DNA from 3 places in the Paenibacillus durus genome. Region 1 is predicted to be linked to each of the others. Evidence: predicted binding sites of a transcription regulator. Region 1 holds the regulator's gene; each other region holds the start of a gene.

What was found. Region 1 encodes Rex, which represses fermentation and respiration genes when NADH is low (regulators of the CRP and FNR family bind a similar motif). Its sites were predicted from a motif close to TTGTGAAATATTTCACAA; they were not measured.
Region 2: nirB (nitrite reductase large subunit NirB) is a predicted target of Rex. The motif match lies at 4,643-4,660, and genes of this name have one in related genera.
Region 3: PDUR_RS03850 (flavocytochrome c) is a predicted target of Rex. The motif match lies at 4,241-4,258, and genes of this name have one in related genera.

What each region holds. Positions count from the first base shown of each region.
Region 1 covers NZ_CP009288.1:3,894,567-3,901,220, forward strand. The annotation lists gene PDUR_RS16600 (AAA family ATPase) at 1-105, opposite strand, end outside; gene PDUR_RS16605 (hypothetical protein) at 98-631, opposite strand; gene PDUR_RS16610 (alpha/beta fold hydrolase) at 839-1,624, shown strand; gene PDUR_RS16615 (cell wall elongation regulator TseB-like domain-containing protein) at 1,683-2,201, opposite strand; gene PDUR_RS16620 (amidohydrolase) at 2,312-3,610, opposite strand; gene PDUR_RS16625 (redox-sensing transcriptional repressor Rex) at 3,600-4,250, opposite strand; gene dinG (ATP-dependent DNA helicase DinG) at 4,628-6,654, opposite strand, start outside.
Region 2 covers NZ_CP009288.1:4,142,699-4,149,352, reverse strand. The annotation lists gene PDUR_RS17895 (macrolide family glycosyltransferase) at 1-667, opposite strand, end outside; gene PDUR_RS17890 (macrolide family glycosyltransferase) at 706-1,920, opposite strand; gene PDUR_RS17885 (TetR/AcrR family transcriptional regulator) at 2,046-2,639, shown strand; gene PDUR_RS17880 (hypothetical protein) at 2,981-3,706, shown strand; gene ric (iron-sulfur cluster repair di-iron protein) at 3,818-4,522, shown strand; gene nirB (nitrite reductase large subunit NirB) at 4,760-6,654, shown strand, end outside.
Region 3 covers NZ_CP009288.1:840,251-846,904, forward strand. The annotation lists gene PDUR_RS03825 (sensor histidine kinase) at 1-115, shown strand, start outside; gene PDUR_RS03830 (pyridoxamine 5'-phosphate oxidase family protein) at 416-877, opposite strand; gene PDUR_RS30260 (DUF2798 domain-containing protein) at 932-1,129, opposite strand; gene PDUR_RS03840 (winged helix-turn-helix transcriptional regulator) at 1,309-1,647, shown strand; gene PDUR_RS03845 (hypothetical protein) at 1,961-2,146, shown strand; gene PDUR_RS03850 (flavocytochrome c) at 2,485-4,029, opposite strand; gene PDUR_RS03855 (hypothetical protein) at 4,433-4,840, shown strand; gene PDUR_RS03860 (iron-containing alcohol dehydrogenase family protein) at 4,941-6,005, opposite strand; gene PDUR_RS03865 (MtnX-like HAD-IB family phosphatase) at 6,002-6,654, opposite strand, start outside.

The sequences.
Region 1 (6,654 bases):
GGCGGCAGCAACGATAACAGGCACGATATTAATACCCAGAAAAGCCATAAAAATCAGCAGCACCGGCACAAATCCGATTAATACTTCTTTGCTCCATTTAGGCATTGTTCCATACCCCCATCGTTTCAGGCTCGCGCGGCAAAATAATAAATTTGCTCTTTGTGCCGTCCGACAAACTCACATACACATTCTTGTCGTCTATTTCCGTTGTAACGGCAACATTCTTATACTGAGCGGACAGCTCTTTCAGCGTCTCCGGAATAACCGTATATTTGCGGCTCTCCATCGCCTCAGCTACAGAAAACAGCGCTCGATCCCAATAATCGTCCAGCACTTCACTCGAATGTTCCTCCACATCAAGCTTGACGGTCCGGTCTCCGATTATGGACTTGCCTTCGGTATTTATATAATGAACCAGTTCACGAAGCTTCGTGCCCGGCTGCAAATCAAGTTTCAAAGTAACCTCATTGCGGTTAATGGTAATATGGGACTGCTTAACACCCTCATAACTGCTGACCATCTTTTCAAGCGGTTCCTGAACGGCAAACTCACGGTACAAAAACCACCCGCCGAACAATAGCGCAGCAGACAGCAGTGCAGTCAACAATACAGGCATTAGACGAAGTTTCAAACAACGTCCTCCTCTCTAATGATGTCTAACTTTATTGCTTTCCAAGCAGCGTGCCTAGCGCCGTTCGAGACTGGCATGCATTTTGGCATGCCCTGATACAACTAGTAGTATATCATAGGTGTATATACTAGAACGAATCAAATGTGAAGAATATTTAAAATTTTACTTTCTATTTTCTGCCTTTGTTCCGAAAGGAGATTCATTATTGTGGCAAAAGCGTACGGCAAGCCTCCCTATCAAACCTTTTTAATTCATGGCGGGCCGGGCGCTGCCGGAGAGATGGCTGGAGTGGCGGCTTTTTTATCAGAGAAAGTCGGAGTTATCGAGTCCTTTCAGACCGGGCTGACAATAGATGAATTACTTCTCGAACTCAAGAAGGATATTGAGCATTACGTCAACGGACCCGTCTGTCTCGTCGGTTATTCCTGGGGCGCCTGGTTGAGCTTTATTTTTGCGGCGTCATTTCCGGATCTCGTCCGGAAGTTAATTCTAGTCGGGAGCGCTCCTTTCGAGCAGCAGTATACCAAAGATCTGCAGGCCACCAGGTTAGCCCGATTAAACGAGCAGGATAAAAGAAGAGTCCGTGAGCTCGAGGCCGGTCTGGAAAAAAACGAATCCGATAAGAATGAAATTCTTCGTCAATATGGAAAGATAATGGAAAAAACAGACCTGTTTGATCCCATACCCTCTGATGATGACATGGTGGAATTCGATTTGAATGCCTATCATCACATCTGGAAAGAAGCCGATGCGCTTAGGTCATCCGGCGAGCTGCTAAAGCTAGGCTATCATGTGGTCTGTCCTGTTGTCGCGATTCACGGAATACATGATCCTCATCCCTATTCAGGCGTCATACGGCCTCTGTCTGCCGTCCTGCAAGACTTCCGTTATCACTTACTTGAGCATTGCGGACATACGCCTTGGAAAGAACGAATGGCAAAAGATCATTTTTATCATTTACTTCATGCAGAGCTGCCCGAAAATAATCTTTAAAAAATAAAGAACCAGCCATCCTCTTTAGGTTGTGGCTGGTTCTTCTTATTACGTCTAATTAACGATTGGGCAGGCTGTAGCCGTCGCCGATCTGCTCACCGTCCGAGAAGCGGTAGAACCGGTAATAGTAGCGGTCCCCCTCTTTATAAAAAAGCTGCCAGGCGTACTCGCCGTTATAGGCGCCGGGAAGCAAACGCTCGATCTTGGCACCCGGAATGGAGGAAGCGATAATCTGCCGCATTTTATCCTCGGATACTCCCTGAGACAGCTCCTGCGCATGCACGGCGTTCTCTCCTTTGGCCGGCTTGCCGTCAACAGTAAAACGCACCCACACCATCATATCGGAGCCGGTCTTGCTTTTGCCAGTAATCACCCAATAAATAGAGTTCTCATCCCATACCGATTTCTCCGCTTTATCAATCTCGGTTAGGCCCGCCCCGCTAATTGCCGCAGCTTCGGCTGCGCTGCGCTCGCTCCATTGATCCTTCAGCACGTAGGCAAAAAATTGATATAATCCGAACAGAAGGAGCAGGGCCAGAAACACCCCGTAGTAGATCCATTTTCTCCTTTTTCTCAACGTGCAGCTCTCCTTCTTAGGAAGAAACATTACCGCCGTCCCAAAATGACGAGGCTCTTGTTTCCTTTGTTCCAGTAGTCGTACAGGCTGTCAGCGAAAGCTCCTTAAATTTACCGATTCAGCAGTCCCTCGAATGCTTCCTGCGCCTTGCGCCGGATTGCCTCTTCGTCCAAGGTCAGGCATTCCCCGTGCTTAATGATCTGCTTGCCGTCGACCCATACATGCTCTACGTCCTTGGCGCTCGCCGAGTATACGGTATGGGATATCAGATCCGTATGCGGAAGCAGATGTGGCTGGTCAATATCAATGGCGATGAAATCAGCTTTCATTCCCGGCGCGAGCCTTCCCACTTGATTAAGGAATAAAGACTTTGCGCCATACTCCGTAGCTATACGCAGGGCCTCGCCTGCCGGAACCGCCGTCGGATCGCCGGACACTCCTTTATGAATCAGCGCGGCTAGACGCATCTCCTCGAACATGTCCAGGTTGTTGTTGCTTGCCGCGCCATCCGTTCCGAGCGATACCGTAACACCGGCCTTCAGCAGCTCGGGAACGCGCGCCACGCCGCTTGCCAGCTTCAGATTGCTGCCCGGATTATGCGAGACGCCAACTTGATTGCGGGCAAGAATTTCGATTTCCTCATCGTTCAGATGGACAGCGTGCGCCACTAGCGACGGCCGGGTGAACATCCCGAGCTTCTCCAGATGGGCAACGGGCCGAAGGCCGTAATCCGCTTCATTTTGCTCCACTTCCCGCCGCGTTTCGGACATATGCGTATGAATAGGCAGGTCGAGGTCATGCGCCGCCTGGACAAATTTCTCGATATAATCCGGAGGACAAGTATACGGCGAATGGGGTGATATCATAGCGGTGATCCGTCCATCCGCCGCGTTATGCCATTTTTTTGCAAAAGCAACCGCTTCCGCAAGCTTCTGATTCTGCACCTCTGCCGGGCACAGCCCGATTACACCACGCATCAGGACGGCGCGTATTCCAGATGCTTCCGCCACCTCAGCCACCCGGTCCATATGATCATACATATCAAGAAACGTCGTTGTCCCGCCCTTGAGCATTTCCAGCACCGAGAGTGCGGTTCCCCAGTAGACGTCGTCTCCGGTGAATTTCCCTTCCATTGGCCACATTTTTTCCTGAAGCCATACCTGAAGGGCAAGATCGTCTCCATAACCGCGCAGCAGCGACATCGCCGCATGCCCATGCGTATTGACAAGCCCCGGAAGGAACAGCAGGCGGTTGCCTTCAAAGACAGGTACGTCTTCTTCAAGAACGGGCGCTTCTTCCCCTATGTACGTAATCAAATCGTTATCAATTACCATATATCCTTCAAAAACAGGCTTATCCGCGCCAGGCACGGCAAATTTGCCGTTTCGGATCATCCATTTAGTACCCATGCTCTTCTTCGTCCTTTCCTTCATGCAGATAGTAAGCCAGACTTTGCAGGTCGGTCGTAAAATCCGCCGCATGCACACGAATCTCAGGCGGCGTCTTCAGGATTACCGGAGCGAAATTCAGGATCGCTTCAATGCCGGCTCCGATAAGAATATCCGCTACTTTTTGCGCCTCCTGCTCGGGCACGGTAATAATGCCTATGCGAATGCCCTGCTCGCGTACGGTACTTGCAAGTTCATCCATAGGCTGAACGGTCAAAGTATTGATCTTGGTCCCGATCTTCGGCGGGTAGGAATCAAAGACGGCCGTAATTTTCATTGTATCTTTCAGATAAATATTGTAATTGGACAGCGCCTGACCCAGATTCCCCGCTCCTACCAGAACAACATTAATCTGTTGGTCGAGCTTCAGGATGTGGCGGATTTTTTCGATCAGGTAGGGTACGTCATAACCAATGCCCTTCCTGCCGAAGTCGCCAAAATAGGCCAAATCCTTGCGGATTTGCGCAGGATTTAAATCCAGTCGTTGTCCGAGTTCTTGAGAAGAAACAGTGGCGATTTCGCGATTTTGCAGGTCGTTCAAAAAACGCAGATATACTGGCAATCTGCGGACGACGGCCTCAGATATTTTGTCCGATTTCATGAGTTCTCCTCCTAAATTTTAAATAGGACCCTCCCAAACCCTCCCTAAAAGGGAGGGCCCCAAGGGCTACCGCCCTCTGGACACCCGCTCACGGCAAATTGGCGCCCGGCAAAAGTTGGGCGGGACCTTGAATCAGGCGGATGAAGGATCGCTTTTCGTCCCTGACGGGACACGCTTGACAATTGGCGGAATCTACATACAGTATGACCCATGTAAAGATTAAGATCGGCAGATCGGCCTATGTTGTACAATGGCCAATCGAAGTGCTGAAAAGCAAAAGACTGGATTGGCCTATGTTATACAATGGCCGATCGAAGTGCTGAAAAGCAAAAGACTGGATTGGCCTATGTTATACAATGGCCAATCGAGTATTTTTATTAGGATGCGCCGTCTTGCTGTAGCCATTCGGCGATGCGGGGGACCATTTGTTCCGTCGACATATGCTCCATTTTAGGTCCTGGCAGCGAGTACAGGAAATACTTACCGTAATAAGATTCGATTACTCTGGTATCATAAACAATAACAATGCCGCGATCCTGCGCGGTCCGTACAAGGCGGCCGAAGCCCTGCTTAAAACGGATTACGGCTTGAGGCACGGACAGCTTCATGAACGGATTCTTCTTCTGCGCCTGCAATAGCTCGGCCTTCGCCTCTGCGAGCGGATGGTTAGGCGGCTGAAAAGGCAGTCTGACGATTGCCAGACAGGTTAGCGCGTCACCAGGGATATCGACGCCTTCCCAGAAGCTGCTCGTTCCAAGCAGGACGGAAGCTGAATTCTCCTGGAACCGGCGGAGCAGCTTGCTTCGGCTTCCTCCTTCAACGCCTTGCCCGAGTACAGTGATATCTTCGGACGCAAGCGCCTCCTTGAGAGGCTCGTATACCTGCCGAAGCATCTTATATGACGTGAACAGCACAAGCATCCGCCCGCGCGTGGTCACTGCGGCTTCAGCCAGGGAATGAACGAGCATATCGACAAATCGGGCGTCGCCGACGGTTCCCTTCACGCTTGGGAAATCCCGCGGAATGACCAGCAGCGCCTGATCCCGGTACTTAAAGGGTGAAGGAAGCTGTATGGTCGATAGCCTTCCTTCCTCCTGCGCCTCGTTCAATCCGAGGTTGTCGATCATATACTGGAACGATTTATCTACGGACAAGGTTGCCGAGGTCAGGACAGCGCTTTTTTTCTTATCAAAGAAAAGCTCCTTGAGCTGCGCGCTGACATCAACGGGCACGGCGTACAGCTGCAGGGATTTGCTGCGATAGTTTCCATTTGCCTCCAGCCAATATACAACATTTTCGTCTTTCATGCCCATAAAAAAACGCACTTGCTCGCGGATATCGGCCAAATCCTTGAATAGTCCTCCGATATCAGTTACAAGGCTATCCGCTGACGATTGACCTTCCTGGTCACGCATCTCGGCAAGCATTTTTTCCCCTTTGCGGATAATATCGCTTAAAGACAAATTTAGTGTACTCTCCAGTGAAGCAAGCTCTTCCCAGCCTTTTGGTCTCTTGGCAGGCAGAAGGCGGTGAACCAACTGCCCCGCTTCTCCCGCCGAGTCGGCCCGTTCCGGTATCAATGCATACAGCTTATCGCTGAGCAGATCCCATGCCTCTTTTACGGTAAGGAGGTCGGGATACAGCCGGTTGATAATCCCGCTCCACTCGGCGGCCTGTTCACTGCCCGAGCTTTGCAGGATCTGCCGGAGTGCGGGCAGTTGACCGGTGCGGCTGTCTTTGTACAAGCGGTTCAGTGTATGGGAGACGGTAAAATGCTTCATATGCATGCCCAGGTGCTTGCCGGCCACTTCCTCCAGTTGATGCGCTTCGTCAATTACAAGGTACTCATAGGAAGGAAGCAGCTGATGGCCCGCTTTCATATCGGCGAATAGCTTCGAGTGGTTCGTAATGACCACGTCGGCGTTACCCGCCTCCTGCTTGGCGCGATGGTAATAGCATTTACGGAACCACGGGCATGACCGTCCCAGGCAGGAGTCCGTATCGCTCGCCACCGTTTCCCAGAAATCGCCGCCCCGGCCGCTTAAATTCAGCTCTTCGTCGTCGCCCGATTCGGTCTGGGTGAGCCACACAATCATTTGCGCCGATGTTAGAGTATCCTCTCTCGGTGAGGCGTAATCCTTTTTATTTATTTTATGTTCAAACTTGCGCAGACACAAATAGTGTCCCCTTCCCTTGAAGACGGCAGCCTTGAACGGAAAAGGAACGGCTTCGGTCAAGAGTGGAACATCGCGCTCGCGAAGCTGATCCTGAAGATTGATCGTATGAGTGCTGACCATTACCTTTTGCCCCGTGCAAACGCTCTGGTAAATAGCCGGGAGCAAATAGCCGAGCGATTTGCCGGTCCCTGTGCCCGCCTCGATCAGCAGATGCTTCTCTTCTTCCA
Region 2 (6,654 bases), 250 kb from region 1:
TTTCTTGCCGGTCATAGATTGGCGGTCCGATAAATTTAAAGCTGTCATCATAATACTCCGGATGGGAAACAAAATATTTTGAAGTATAGGCAATATTGATATCGCCTTTATTAAAAAATAAGCTCATCAGGTTATCCGGCATTTCCACCCCATAGACTTCTTTCAATTGTTTTGATGCTTTTTTGTAGGTTTCCATAACGGGATGATTTTTCATTAGCTCTTCATTGGAGAATTCTTTGTGCTGAGCCATAAGTTCCTTGGGAGTAGCAAATACGGCAAAGGAAGAAACCGAAGGGATTTTTAAAATTTGAGCAAAGGCATTTCCAAAAGGATACATCGCTGTATACATAATATAATCAAAATGTTTATCTTTAATTTGATCTAAAACATCTTCTATTATTTTATCGCTTGACTTGAGCGCTTCATTAATATTATCAAATAATCTCGCTAACCCCGTGTCTTGAGGCGGGTTGTCTTTTCTGTTGCCAAAGATTGATTCTATCTTATAGCTTTTAAATTCAGCGCCGGTTTTTTCGATTTTTTCTTTAAACTCTTCTGTACAAAAATAAGTGACTTCCTCACCTTGATTGATTAATTCATTTACCAATCCGAGTGTCGGATTAACATGACCATGAGCCGGGATACTTAAAAAAAGTACTTTTGACATCTTTTCACATCCTCTTCTTATTTCTTGCAAAAAGATCTTTAGTGTGCAACTTGTGCATTTTTTTGGCTGTGTAAAAGCTTTTCAATGGCTTCAGCGGCTTTTTTAGCTCCGCCGGCCTCTTGAATGTTCTTCTGCATATCATATACACGCTGCTGCAGCTGCTCATCCTCTGAAACTTCTTGAACCGCTTTCTGCAATACTTGAACGGTTACTTCATCCGGCAGAAAATGCTTCCCCAGTCCCAATTCCGTTACGCGGCGGGCGGTGATTTCCTGCTCAAACATCTGCGGGACGACAACCAGGGGTACGCCGTTGCTCAACGCTTCCATCGTGCTGTTCATGCCGCCATGCGTGATAAACAACCGGGTATGAGGGAGAATTTCAAGCTGCGGGACCTTTTGGCGGACAATAAAGTTATCTGGAATATCCCCCAAGCTTTCCGGAGTGATCTTAGATCCTGTAGACATGACTATCTGCCAGCCGGAGTCGCGAAAAGCTTCGATACACATGGTATAGAATTCCGGCCATGGGTTGAAAATCGTACCGAGCGATATCAGCATGACAGGGCGCTCATGATTCTCATCGATCGGCAGGCTCTCATCATAATTGCGCTTGCCAATAGACGGACCAATAAACAGGAAGCGTTCGTCAAACAGATCTCCTTTGAGCTGAAAAGCCCGAGGCATAAAGGCAATATTTAATTTCTCCGGAGCGAATAATTCCATAAAGGATGCAAACGGAATCCCTTCCTTCTCCGAAAAATCCTTGAGCTTTGACGCCAATTCATTCTTGATCTCGTCCGAAACCTCAGGTAACGCCGATACATGCTCATTTTCCGCATAGGAAGAGTACAGCCGTACCGCAGGAATGCCGTGCTTTGCAGCGAACAGTTTTCCGGCCAACGCTATAAAATCAAACAGAATTAAATCCGGAAGATCATCCGCATACATCTGCTCCAATTGATAATATGTGGAAATCGCTTCTTCAATGAATTTCATGTGGAGATTTTCCGCATTGCTGCTTATGGCTTCATTGATTTGTTTAACATGATCTAGTTGATCTAAAATATCCATTGAGGGCGAATGATAGGGAATAACCGAAACCCCCGTTTGCTCAATATCCGGTATAAACTTTTCTGTTGCCGGATAAGTCACTCTATAGCCTCTTTGAACGAGCTCCGATACAACGGCTAGAGTTGGATTAACATGTCCGAAAGCAGGAATATTAATCATGGCAATATGAGTTTTTTTCACTTTAATCAACCTCCATTTGGATTAGAATTGTACCATGTGATGGAATAAATTATAGTATATGTAAAAATAGAGTTCAATTTTAATAGAGACTTTAACGACGAAAATAGACAAAAGAGGTGAAAGTGTTGCATCAAACAAGAGAATGGATTTTTGAGGCGTTGCTGTTATTGTTGGAGACTACACCCTACGATCAGATTAAAATTACCAGTATTACAAAAAAAGCAGGAGTCGCCAGACAGACTTTCTACAGGAATTATAAAAGTAAAGATGACATCATTATCCAATATTTAGATGATATATTTAAAGAGCGTCTATTAATAATAAAAAAATGGCAGGGCATTAATGAGAATGATGTTCTTACTGATCTCCTCTTTGCTCACTTGAAGAAACATCGTGAATCTTTACTAAAAGTCATCAAAGCTGTGCCTGATTGTTTACTAAATGAACGCGTTGAGGAATTTATAAAATATTTAGTGCATCTGTATAATAAAGAACATACAAATACAGATAAATTAAAAGAATTACATTTTAAATATTCAATCCAGTATCAACTTGCAGGAGGATTTACGATCATAGTAGACTGGCTTAAGAACGATATGCCGTTGTCTTTTGAAGAGATGAGAAAAATCATGAGTGAATTTGGAAAGTCATTTATTGAACAAGGCATTTATGTGCCTGATATTTTATATAGTCTTGCGAATCAATTGGAGAGTTTGTGATAGATCTCATCCTCCAAAGCGTTCAAAAAGCAGCTCGGAATCCCCCGGGCGAAGTATCGGCTTCAGTCGGAGTAAACCGCCCGCCATTCCAAAGAATGACGGGTACTTTGTGGTTTGCATATTTTCCCTGAGAAAAAACTTGCACAAAGGCCATAAAGAAGTAATATAATAAAAAAAACGAATGTCCCTTGCTTATTGGAAGCGCTTACTAAAATGCTGCGTCAAACTACCTTTACACATCGTGACGTAACGGCTATGTCTTTCGGATTGCTGTACACACCTGAATTCATTCCTTTATAAATTCCCCCGCCATGCGGGGTAAATTGAGGGAGGCGAGCAAGATGAAGACCACTCTGCTTTCACGGGAAGTAGGTTATGGAAAGGAGGATGTCGCCGAGCTGGAAACGGCATCCGTTAAAGTGCAGCTCATTTATGATAAGACGCTGTTCATGCTGCACAGCCACATGCCTGCCTCGTTATGGGACGCTACGATTGCAGTGCCTTACAGCATAATTTCTTCTCTATACAAAGGTAACGGCGACGGCGGCACGGTGTTTCAGAAATGGATTCAAGGGCCCTCGGGCTGGAAATGCATCGGTTGTGAGAGACATTGTTTGGAAAAGGGCGAATCGGAAAGCAGAACGAATGTATCGGATCAGCGTCGCACCTACACGTTTCATAACGGCAGAAGACAAAGCCTGATTCTTCAGGCGGTAATTTGGTCTCTGTTTGAAAAAACGCTGCTGCTTCATCCTTTTCTGGGCGCCGAGGCATTTCTGGACGGTGATGATCTGGAGACGATATCGGCCTATTTTGTGCCCACCTATGTCAATGACGTCCGTTTTCGGGAGCTTAAAAAGCCTTGCAAAGCATACACGGACAGGGGTGTCCGCGTTTTTCAGGAATGGATTGCGGCTCCGGACCTTGTACTTCAATGGGATGGCGGTTTGACGGAAGGAAGATGGATGACCGGCGTGTATGTCAATCAGGCCAAATTTGCCGGACTCGGGCCGTACTTGAAGGACGCCGCAGGCAAGCGCACTTACATGCAAGCCTATGTGCAATAAGATCTGTTCAAAATGTTGATGGATTTGCCGTGATTCCAATCACACGGAAGCTCTCTCTTCAGGGTTAAGGTGTAAGAGTAGATAAACCAGCACCCCTGAGGAGGAGCCATAATGAGCATAAAACAACCTTTATTCAATAGTGATACGATGGTAAGAGATATTGTGCTGCAGTTCCCCAAAGCAGCGGACTACTTCAAGGCGAACAAAATCGATTTCTGCTGCGGCGGCGCGAAGCCGCTTCGGTCGGCAGCGGACGAGCTCGGTTTAGATGCGGGCGCCGTCCTCGGCGATTTGTACAAGCTGGTGGAGGAGCACCCTATTCTGGAAGAAGATACCGTATGGAACGAGGCATCGTCCGAAGCGCTGATCGGCCATATTGTGAGCAAGCATCACCGCTATTTGCGCGAAGAGCTGCCGCTGATCGGACAGAACGTTGCCAAGGTATTTCATGCGCACGGCGGAGACTCCCCGCATCTGGCCGAGCTGTACCGCCTGTTCAACCAGTTGAAGGACGAATTGCTGGAGCATACGGCGAAGGAAGAAGCGCAGGATTTTCCGAGTATTCTTGCCTACGAGCAAAAGGGAGACGAAGAATCTTTGGCCGCGCTGCGGGGAGCTCTTCACAATTTGGAAGAGGAGCATGACGCCGCGGGGAACATTCTGAGACAGCTTCGAGCCGTCACTGGCGACTTCACTCCACCTGAGCATGCCTGCACAACTTATCGTCTGACCTATACGCGGCTGGAAGAACTGGAAGGCATGACCTTTGAGCATGTACATCTGGAGAATAATATTCTATTCCCGCGATATCAATAATTGATTTTTTATAGCAGCCGATTTTCCGAGACGTGATTGTTTCAGGAGAATCGGCTGTTTTGGGTTGACTAAAATGAGCGGTTTGTCAATAGGGGGAGCATTAAAAGTTGTTACAAGTTAGTGTGAAAACTTTCACGATTGGTGTGACTGGGGTCACGCGGCATAAAAATGTAAACTGTATAATTCCGGTATAAAGATACGATAGATGACAATCAAAGCTTTGAGGAGGACCTGACAATGACATCGAATCGAGAAAAATTAGTGCTGATCGGCAACGGAATGGCAGGCGTCGGAACCATTGAACAGATTTTGAAGCTTGGCGGCGCATACGACATTACGGTCTTCGGCAGCGAGCCTCATCCGAATTACAACCGCATTATGCTGTCCTACGTCCTTGAAGGAAGCAAAACGGTGGACGATATTATCCTGAACGACCGGAACTGGTACAAGGATAATGGCATTACTCTGCATACGGGAACTACGGTAACCCGCATTGACGGAGACAAGCGGCAGGTAATTGCGGAGAACGGTTTGACCGCTCATTACGATAAAGTCATTATCGCCACCGGTTCCAATTCGTTCATTCTGCCGATCCCGGGCAGCACTAAGGAAGGCGTCGTTGGTTTCCGCGACATCTCCGATTGCGAAGCGATGCTTGAAGCTGCGAAGCAGTATGGCAAAGCGGCTGTCATCGGCGGCGGACTGCTCGGGCTGGAAGCGGCGAAGGGGCTCGTGAACCTCGGTATGGACGTAACCGTCGTCCATTTGATGGAGGACTTGATGGAGCGCCAGCTGGACCATACCGCCGCTTCGATGCTGAAAGCGGAACTGGAGCGCCAGGGTGTCAAGTTCGCCATGGGCAAGCAGACAGTGGAGCTTACCGGCGATGAGCGGGTAAGCGGTCTGCGCTTTAACGACGGTACGGAGCTGGAGGCGCAGTTCGTGGTCATGGCTGTCGGCATTAAGCCGAATGTGGCGGTGGCGAAGGACAGCGGCATTGAGGTGAACCGGGGCATCGTCGTTAACGACTATTTGCAAACGTCGCTTGCGGATGTGTATTCCGTCGGGGAATGCACCGAGCACCGAGGTGTCTGCTACGGTCTGGTAGCCCCGCTGTTTGAACAAGGCACGGTGCTTGCGAAGTATTTATGCGGCGTTGAAACCAAGCCTTATGAGGGTTCAGTCGTCTCGACCAAGCTGAAAATTTCCGGCGTGGACGTCTTCTCTGCCGGGGAATTCATTGATACGCCGGAGCACACAGTTATTTCCGCCAAGGATGACTGGAAGAGAACCTACAAGAAAATTTTGCTGAAGGATAACCTCATAGTCGGCGCCGTTCTGTTCGGCGATGTGACGGAATCAGCCAGCTTGCAGAAGCTGGTGAAACAAGGTGCGGAGATGACCGATGACATCTATGCGGACGTTATGGGCACCGGCTGCTGCGGAGGAGGCGGGGCCAAGAAGACGGCGTCCGTCGAAAGCATGTCCGACGAGGAAATTGTCTGCGGCTGCAACGGCGTGACCAAGAAGGCGATTGTCGATGCCATCACCGAGAACGGCTTTACAACCGTGGACGAAATCAAGGCCTGCACCGGCGCTACCCGATCCTGCGGAGGCTGTAAGCCGGTCGTAGAACAAATTCTGCAGTACGTGCTCGGCGACGGCTTCGAGCAGAGCATGAAGACCGGAATTTGCGGCTGTACAACGCTCAGCCGGGATGAAATTGTGGCCGAAATCCGGGCCAAAGGGCTGACAACGACCAAAGAGGTCATGAACGTTCTTGGCTGGAAACAGGAGGAGGGCTGCTCGAAATGCCGTCCGGCGGTCAACTATTATCTGGGTATGATCTATCCGGATACGCATAAAGACGAGAAGGAATCGCGCTTCGTCAACGAACGGATGAGCGCTAACATTCAGAAAGACGGCACGTTCACTGTCGTTCCGCGCATGTACGGCGGAGTGACAACCCCTGAAGATCTGAAGAAAATTGCCGATGTCTCCATCAAGTATGATGTCAAAGTCGTCAAAGTAACCGGCGGACAGCGTCTGGATCTGATCGGTATTAAAAAAGAGGATGTGCCCAAAGTATGGGAAGAGTTGGACATGCCTTCCGGCTACGCTTATGCCAAATC
Region 3 (6,654 bases), 3.0 Mb from region 1:
CAACACCGGATTGGGGTTGGCGGTTGTGAAGGGATTGATGCAGCAAATGGGCTATCGCGTACATGCGGAATATAACGTACCCCTATTTACGATTTATTTGGAATGGGATAAATAGAAAAGGAACAATTTGCGCCTGACTAAGAGTCGGCTTGTTTACAGGTAAATATACGAAGACGATACCATCATGGTTGACGTTATCGTCCCCGAAGCCAAGCGCCCGGAACAGATTGAGCACAATATCCAAACCCTGAACGTTCATTTGACGGAAGAAGAGCTGCTGAGGGTTATGGAGTTGTTATGAGATGAAATCGAATGGATAAAAATGACGCATTTCCTTTCAGTATTGAAAGGGAGGGGTGTCGTTTTTTTCTGCTCTTTCGACTCAAGTCCATTTTGGAACAATATACGGAGTTGCTTAACCGTTCTTTTTTCCTGCTACATGTGATATGACAATTTGCACGACATGACACTTGTCTATAAACATCTCTATTACCTTGTCCCCCTGAGCGAGGTAGTCCGGGCTGTATTTTTCCACAAATTTCCTCATAACATGTAGTTTTTTCAGCCCAACAACTACAACGGCTTTACCGAAGACGATTACACTTTCATAATGCGATGTAAAAGATTTAGCCACTACTTCAGATTTGCCGATCACCGTAAAACAAACGCGAGTATTCTCGGCAATATTATTCAGCTTATGTCCTTCCAATGCGCAGTGAAAATAAATGGAATTATCGCTGTATATATAATTTATAGGCGTTCCGTAAGGCTGCCCATCTTTATCGGCAGTTGCTAGCAGCCCCATTTGTGAGCCAGCCAATATTTCAATTGCTTCCTCGTGAGTAAGCTGCTTCTCTTTGCTTATCATGGTTCGCATTCGCTTATACCTTCTCCCTATCTGTTTAAAGTGCCTGATTTTAATACTATTGGATCACTCGGTGTTTATTGTGATTTCTGTTAATTTAACGGCTGCGTTTTTTATCAATGGCGCTATGAAAATAACAATGGGCACTGCTAAACAAAAAGCAATCATCCAGCTCTTAATCCAGTGAGATATAAAATCAGTCAAACCATTATTTACCATTGTCAAGACGAATGACACTACAAACGAGGTAAACCCACCCATCATTAAGCCAAACAATATATTCGTAGACTTTTTAATCAATTACAGACTCTCCCTTCAGCTTGAATTGCTAATCAAATTGATTTCCATTACCATAAAACCATTACAAGTTTTCCGCAAGTAAGCACTATTTTGTAAGATACGAACCGAATGGTAAGAATTGAATATAGACGGGAGAGAGTACAATGCCATGTGGAGATTCATGTCCTATTGAACATACAGTTAATCTAATAGGTCATAAATGGAAGGTGCTTATTCTGAGGAATTTACACAACATGGGAACGCAACGATTTGGCGACCTTAGTAAAGAAATCCGAGGCATAAGTCAGAAGATGCTAACACAACAGCTTCGCCAAATGGAGATTGATGGATTAATTATTCGAAAAGTGTATCCCGAGGTTCCGCCTAAAGTCGAATATTCCCTTACGGAGCTTGGAGAAACGCTAAAACCCGTTTTGGACTCTATGAACCTATGGGGAATAAACCATATGAAGATGAGTACTCCCAAGGATGTAGAGCAATAACAACATATCCAAGGCTCTAGAGAGATAAGTGCTATTGAGCTCCAATTCAAGAAGGCAACAAAACGATGACTGCTATAAAAATGGGTCTGTCAATAGTTTTGTGCAAACTCACTTAAAAAGACTTCATCCCGAGGGGAGAAAAAATGTTTAACGTAAATGCTGAACGACCCGATCCGGAAAGAAAATGAGTAGGTTTGTAGTATTCGTTTGTCCGAGTATTCAATCGGATGTATGAGAATAAAGAAGTATTTGTCCAGACGTTGAACACGAACATTGAATCGGTACTTACTAGAAGGGCAGGGCAAGAACCATTATGGAAATCGAGCGACATATGGAACTTTATTATCGCGGCCTTAAGGAATTCTGTTTAGAAAAAGGGTACTTAATGGATACCTGTCTGTCCGCACAAGATCGCTACGAGGCGCTGGTTGATTATTTCTTTCCGGAATTGAAGAGGTCTGCGCCGGAGTCTCATCCAGGTATGGACCAGTCGTTGTAGAAATAATAGAACATGTATCGGGTTACCATACGATAAATCTATCAGGATTTAATAGAATCCCCATCCGTGATAGCTGCTCAAGGTACGTGGAAACTGTTGTGAAATTATTACGGATGGACTTTAAAGCAGCAGGCCGCTGATTCAAAGCAGCGGCCTGCTGTGCTCTAAGTTTAATATCGCCGAGAGTATGATCATGAGCGGTCCCGCAAGCATCAAGCAATATAAGGCGGGAGCTCACTCTACCCGGAGTCTCCGAACCAAATAACAAAACAAAACGCTTGGACCATGATGGCCCAAGCGTTTGTTGTTTTCTCAGTAAAATAGAGAAAGCGAATATCTTATTTCCCTTTTACGAACTCAGCCGCTTTAATCCCCGCTTGGCGGCCGAAAATAATGATTTCGGCTACGGAGTTACCGCCGATCCGGTTTTGGCCGTGCAGGCCGCCGGTGACTTCGCCTGCTGCAAAAAGGCCCGGAATCGGTTTGCCTTCTTTATTGAGCACTTCGGTGTTCGTGTTGATCTTCACGCCGCCCATGGTGTAGTGAACGCCAGGGCCGATCTTAATCGCGTAGTATGGCGCTGCGGACAGATCGTTGTCCATTCCTGTAGTTCTGCCGAATTCGGCATCCTTTTTATTTTTCACACTGCTGTTCCATGTATCCAGTGTCGCTTTCAGTTGATCCGCCGGAACGCCGATTTCTTTGGCCAGAGCCTCGATGGTATCGGCTGTTTTCACAAAGCCCATTTTTTCATACTGCTGAATCGCTTTAGCGCGGGATTTCACGCCGGAATCAAATACCAGATAAGCGGATTTTTCGGTAAGGGCATTGATGGCTGCCGTAACATTGTCACGGGTGTCCAGCTCGTTAACGAAACGTTTGCCGTCTTGGGCAACGAGGATGGACCCTTCGCCGCGAACCGCTTCCCCGATGAGATAGGATTTTTCCTGCTGCACGGTCGGGTGAACCTGGATTTGATCCATATCCACGGTTGTGCCGCCAACGTTAAGAATCATCTTAATGCCGTCGCCGGTGCTGCCTACTTGGTTCGTGGTCACATAACCTTTGAGATCCGGTCTAACTTCTTCAATCATTTCCTTGTTGGCCCCGAATCCGCCTGTCGTCACAATGACAGCATCGGCAGTAATGGTTTTTTCGTCGGCTTGGTTGAAGAGGACCTTCACGCCGTTAACTTTGCCGTTTGCTTGCGTAAGCTCCTTCACGTCGGCGTTAACAAAAAGCGGAATGCCTTGTTCTCTTACATTCTTCACCAATCCTTTGACCAGGTAACCTCCGATCGCGGAGCCGTCTTCAGGACGGTGTGTGCGCTTTTCGTTCATTCCGCCGGTAATCGTGAGATTGTTCAATCTGATGCCGATGGAGTCCAGCCAATCGATCGCACTTGCGGAATTGTCAACGAAGAAACGAAGCATCTCTTTGTCGTTGGTGCCATGGCCGCCTTTTAATGTCTCTTCATAAAATAAATCATTGCTGTCTTGAATGCCTTGCTCTTTTTGGAATTTCGTCTGCGAAGCGTTCATCCCCGAAGAGGATTTGGTTGTATTCCCGCCGGCAACCGGCATTTTTTCAAAAATTACCGGGTTTTTGCCATTTGCTTTGGCCTCAAGTGCGGCAGACATACCGGCACCGCCTGCGCCGACAATGATGATATCGTATTTATCTTTCAGTTGATCGATCGGCGTGTACTCAACTGTAGACGCTCCCGAAGTGGCTTCCGCAGTTGCTCCCGCTGTCGGTCCCGCAGTTGCTCCAGCCGCTTCTTTGTTCCCCGTGTTGTTGCCCGCATTCCCGCCGCCGCATCCCGCGATAACGAGCAGGAGCGAGAGAACGAGAGTAAGAGCCGGTAATACTTTCTTTTTCATTGTGTAACCCCCCAGTTTTAAATCTCTTTAATTAAGATGAAAGAAAGAACCAAACAAAAAAAGAAGAGAGTAACAGACGAAATTGGAAGTGAAGGAGTACGAGTGTGGCCTTACTCTCGGAACTTCAAATCTGTTTTCGCGGTTACGTCCCCGGTCTCCATCGTTATCCTCTTTAGTTCATCACATTAAGTATAGCATTAACTCTAATTGTTTGTGAAGTATTTCACAATTATGTTGAAGTATGTCCTTGATAATGTCACAGTACAAATTTCAATGGGGCGTGAACTGGAGGCTTTGATGATAGAGGATACTTTAAGCCGGGCTCCGTTAACATTCATATACATGATGACGCTGGTTAGGTATGATAGGAATTAATCCAATCAGCAGGGGGAGATTTATGAGTATGGCTATAGAGAAAAATGAGTTTGATTCAGAATTTAGTCATGTGAAATATATGTCGGAAGACAATATAGTATTTCTTACATGGAAAAAGTTCTGCTGTAATGATGACTATAGAACCCCAACAACATTTGCTCTGGAACTGCTTAAGAAATACCCAAACAGTAATTTTGTTGTAGATGCGAGAAACGGATTTGAAGATGAACCAGAAGATATAGAATGGGGATTTTCTGTCTTGCTTCCAGCTATGGCAAATACAGATTGTAAAAATGTTGTATTCATCATGAATGAAGTAAACGAAATAGAAGAAGAAATGGATATGTGGACGAAAGAATTCATGAAGTATTTTACGGTGAAGAAAGTTAACAGCTATGAAGATGCGGTCGAGTTTGGCTTAGACGCAGGTAAATAGTGATAATTCAAAAAAAGAAGACGCTCGGAGCCGTTTAGCCCAGCGTCTTTTTGCATCAGATCCGTTCAAAAAGGAACGACTGCTGCGTCGGATTGCCCAATCAACTCAAAATCCGCCCCAGCGTCTCATCACTGCGAAGCATTTGCAGCGCCTTCTCGCGCATCTCCGGCAGATGCAGATACGTCCGGCGGGACGGCTTAATGGATGGGGCCAGGTCGATCGCCCGTGCAAAATCCTCGCGCTTCATCCCGAGCGTCGCGACGAAATCGAAGAATCCGGTTTCACCGAGGAATTTACGAACCCGCTCCACCCGATGCTCCTGCACGAGACACATCAGGTAAGAGGCCACTCCGACCTGAATCCCGTGAAGCTGCGGCCGCTCTACAATCTGGTCCAGGGCATGAGAAATCAGGTGCTCGCTGCCGCTTGCGGGGGCGCTGCTGCCGGCAATCTCCATGGCAATCCCGGAAAGCGTAAGGGAATCCACAATCTCTTTAATAAAAAAGAACTCGCGAATATCGGTATAGGGCATGCGCACAATGCTGTTCACCGATTTTTTGGCCATCATCACCGCGAAGTCGTTCACACGGGTAGCGCCAAGCGATTCCTCAAACCGCCAGTCGAAAATCGCCGGGATTTTAGAGAGGATATCGCCCAGTCCGCTGTAAAGGAACTGAACCGGCGAATTCCGGACAAGTCCAAGATCGACCAAAATGCCGTAAGGCATCCGGGCGGGAACCGACGTGCGGCGGCCCCCCACATAAAGGGAACAGCCGGAGCTGGCAAAGCCGTCGTGGGCGACCGAAGTCGGTACGCTGATAAACGGCAGACCGTTTAAAAACGCGATATATTTCGCAATATCCAGCCCCTTTCCTCCCCCGATACCGACAATGGCTTCTGTACGGGCAGGAAGCGTAAAGGCAATACTGGCAATAGATTCGAGGCTGTTGTCCAGAACATCCCGGTTGTCCAGAACTTCAATCTGCGGTTGCTCGATCAACGATTGCACAATTTGCGGCTCGCATAAAGGGCGAATGCCTTCGCCAAAGCAGAGCACAATGCGCGAGAACCCGGCCTTGCCAAGCAGTTCCCCAAAATGGGAAAGTACCTGGTCGCCAACCTCCAGAAGCGCAGGGATTGCTACTTCGTGGGCCTGCCGCTTCATGTCGGCCACCCGTTCTCATTCAGATAGCCGGAAATGGCATGATAATCTTCAACCGGCACACAACTGACTCCGTCCCGCGTCAGCAGATCGCGGAGTTCGCCACGGGCGAAGGCGATGTCGGCCGCTTTGGCCGCTTCCAGGTCCGGCTCGCTGTCCCCGGCAAATAGAACCGTCCGGTAGCGTCCCCGGATATCCTCAAGCACCTTACGTTTATCCAGCCCGAAAACCTTCGAGAAAAAAGGGTTTGCGGTGTCTGGAACAATCCGCAGCGCGCCGTTCTCGTGTACGGCCGGCATAGAAATGACCGTTACATTCGGGATTTCCAGCGCCTGCATAAGCCGTTCGATATACCATGACGTACCCGCACTTACGATATAAAAGTCTCCACCGCGCGCCTGAACCTCATGAACAAAATCAATCGCCCCCGGAGTGAGCGGGATTTTGCGGATCTCGTCGAGCAGCTGCTCTTCCGTAAGATTAAGCTTGCCGAAAATATGGTTAAGGAACTCCACATCAATCTTCTTTGTTTTCTTCCAGTCCTGGTAAAATTGATGTCCCCATTCCGGGAAAAAACGGTCAATCATCAAGTGGTAAAAATCGCGCTGCGAAAGCGTGCCGTCAAAGTCGGAGAGAAAAGCAAATGGTTTCA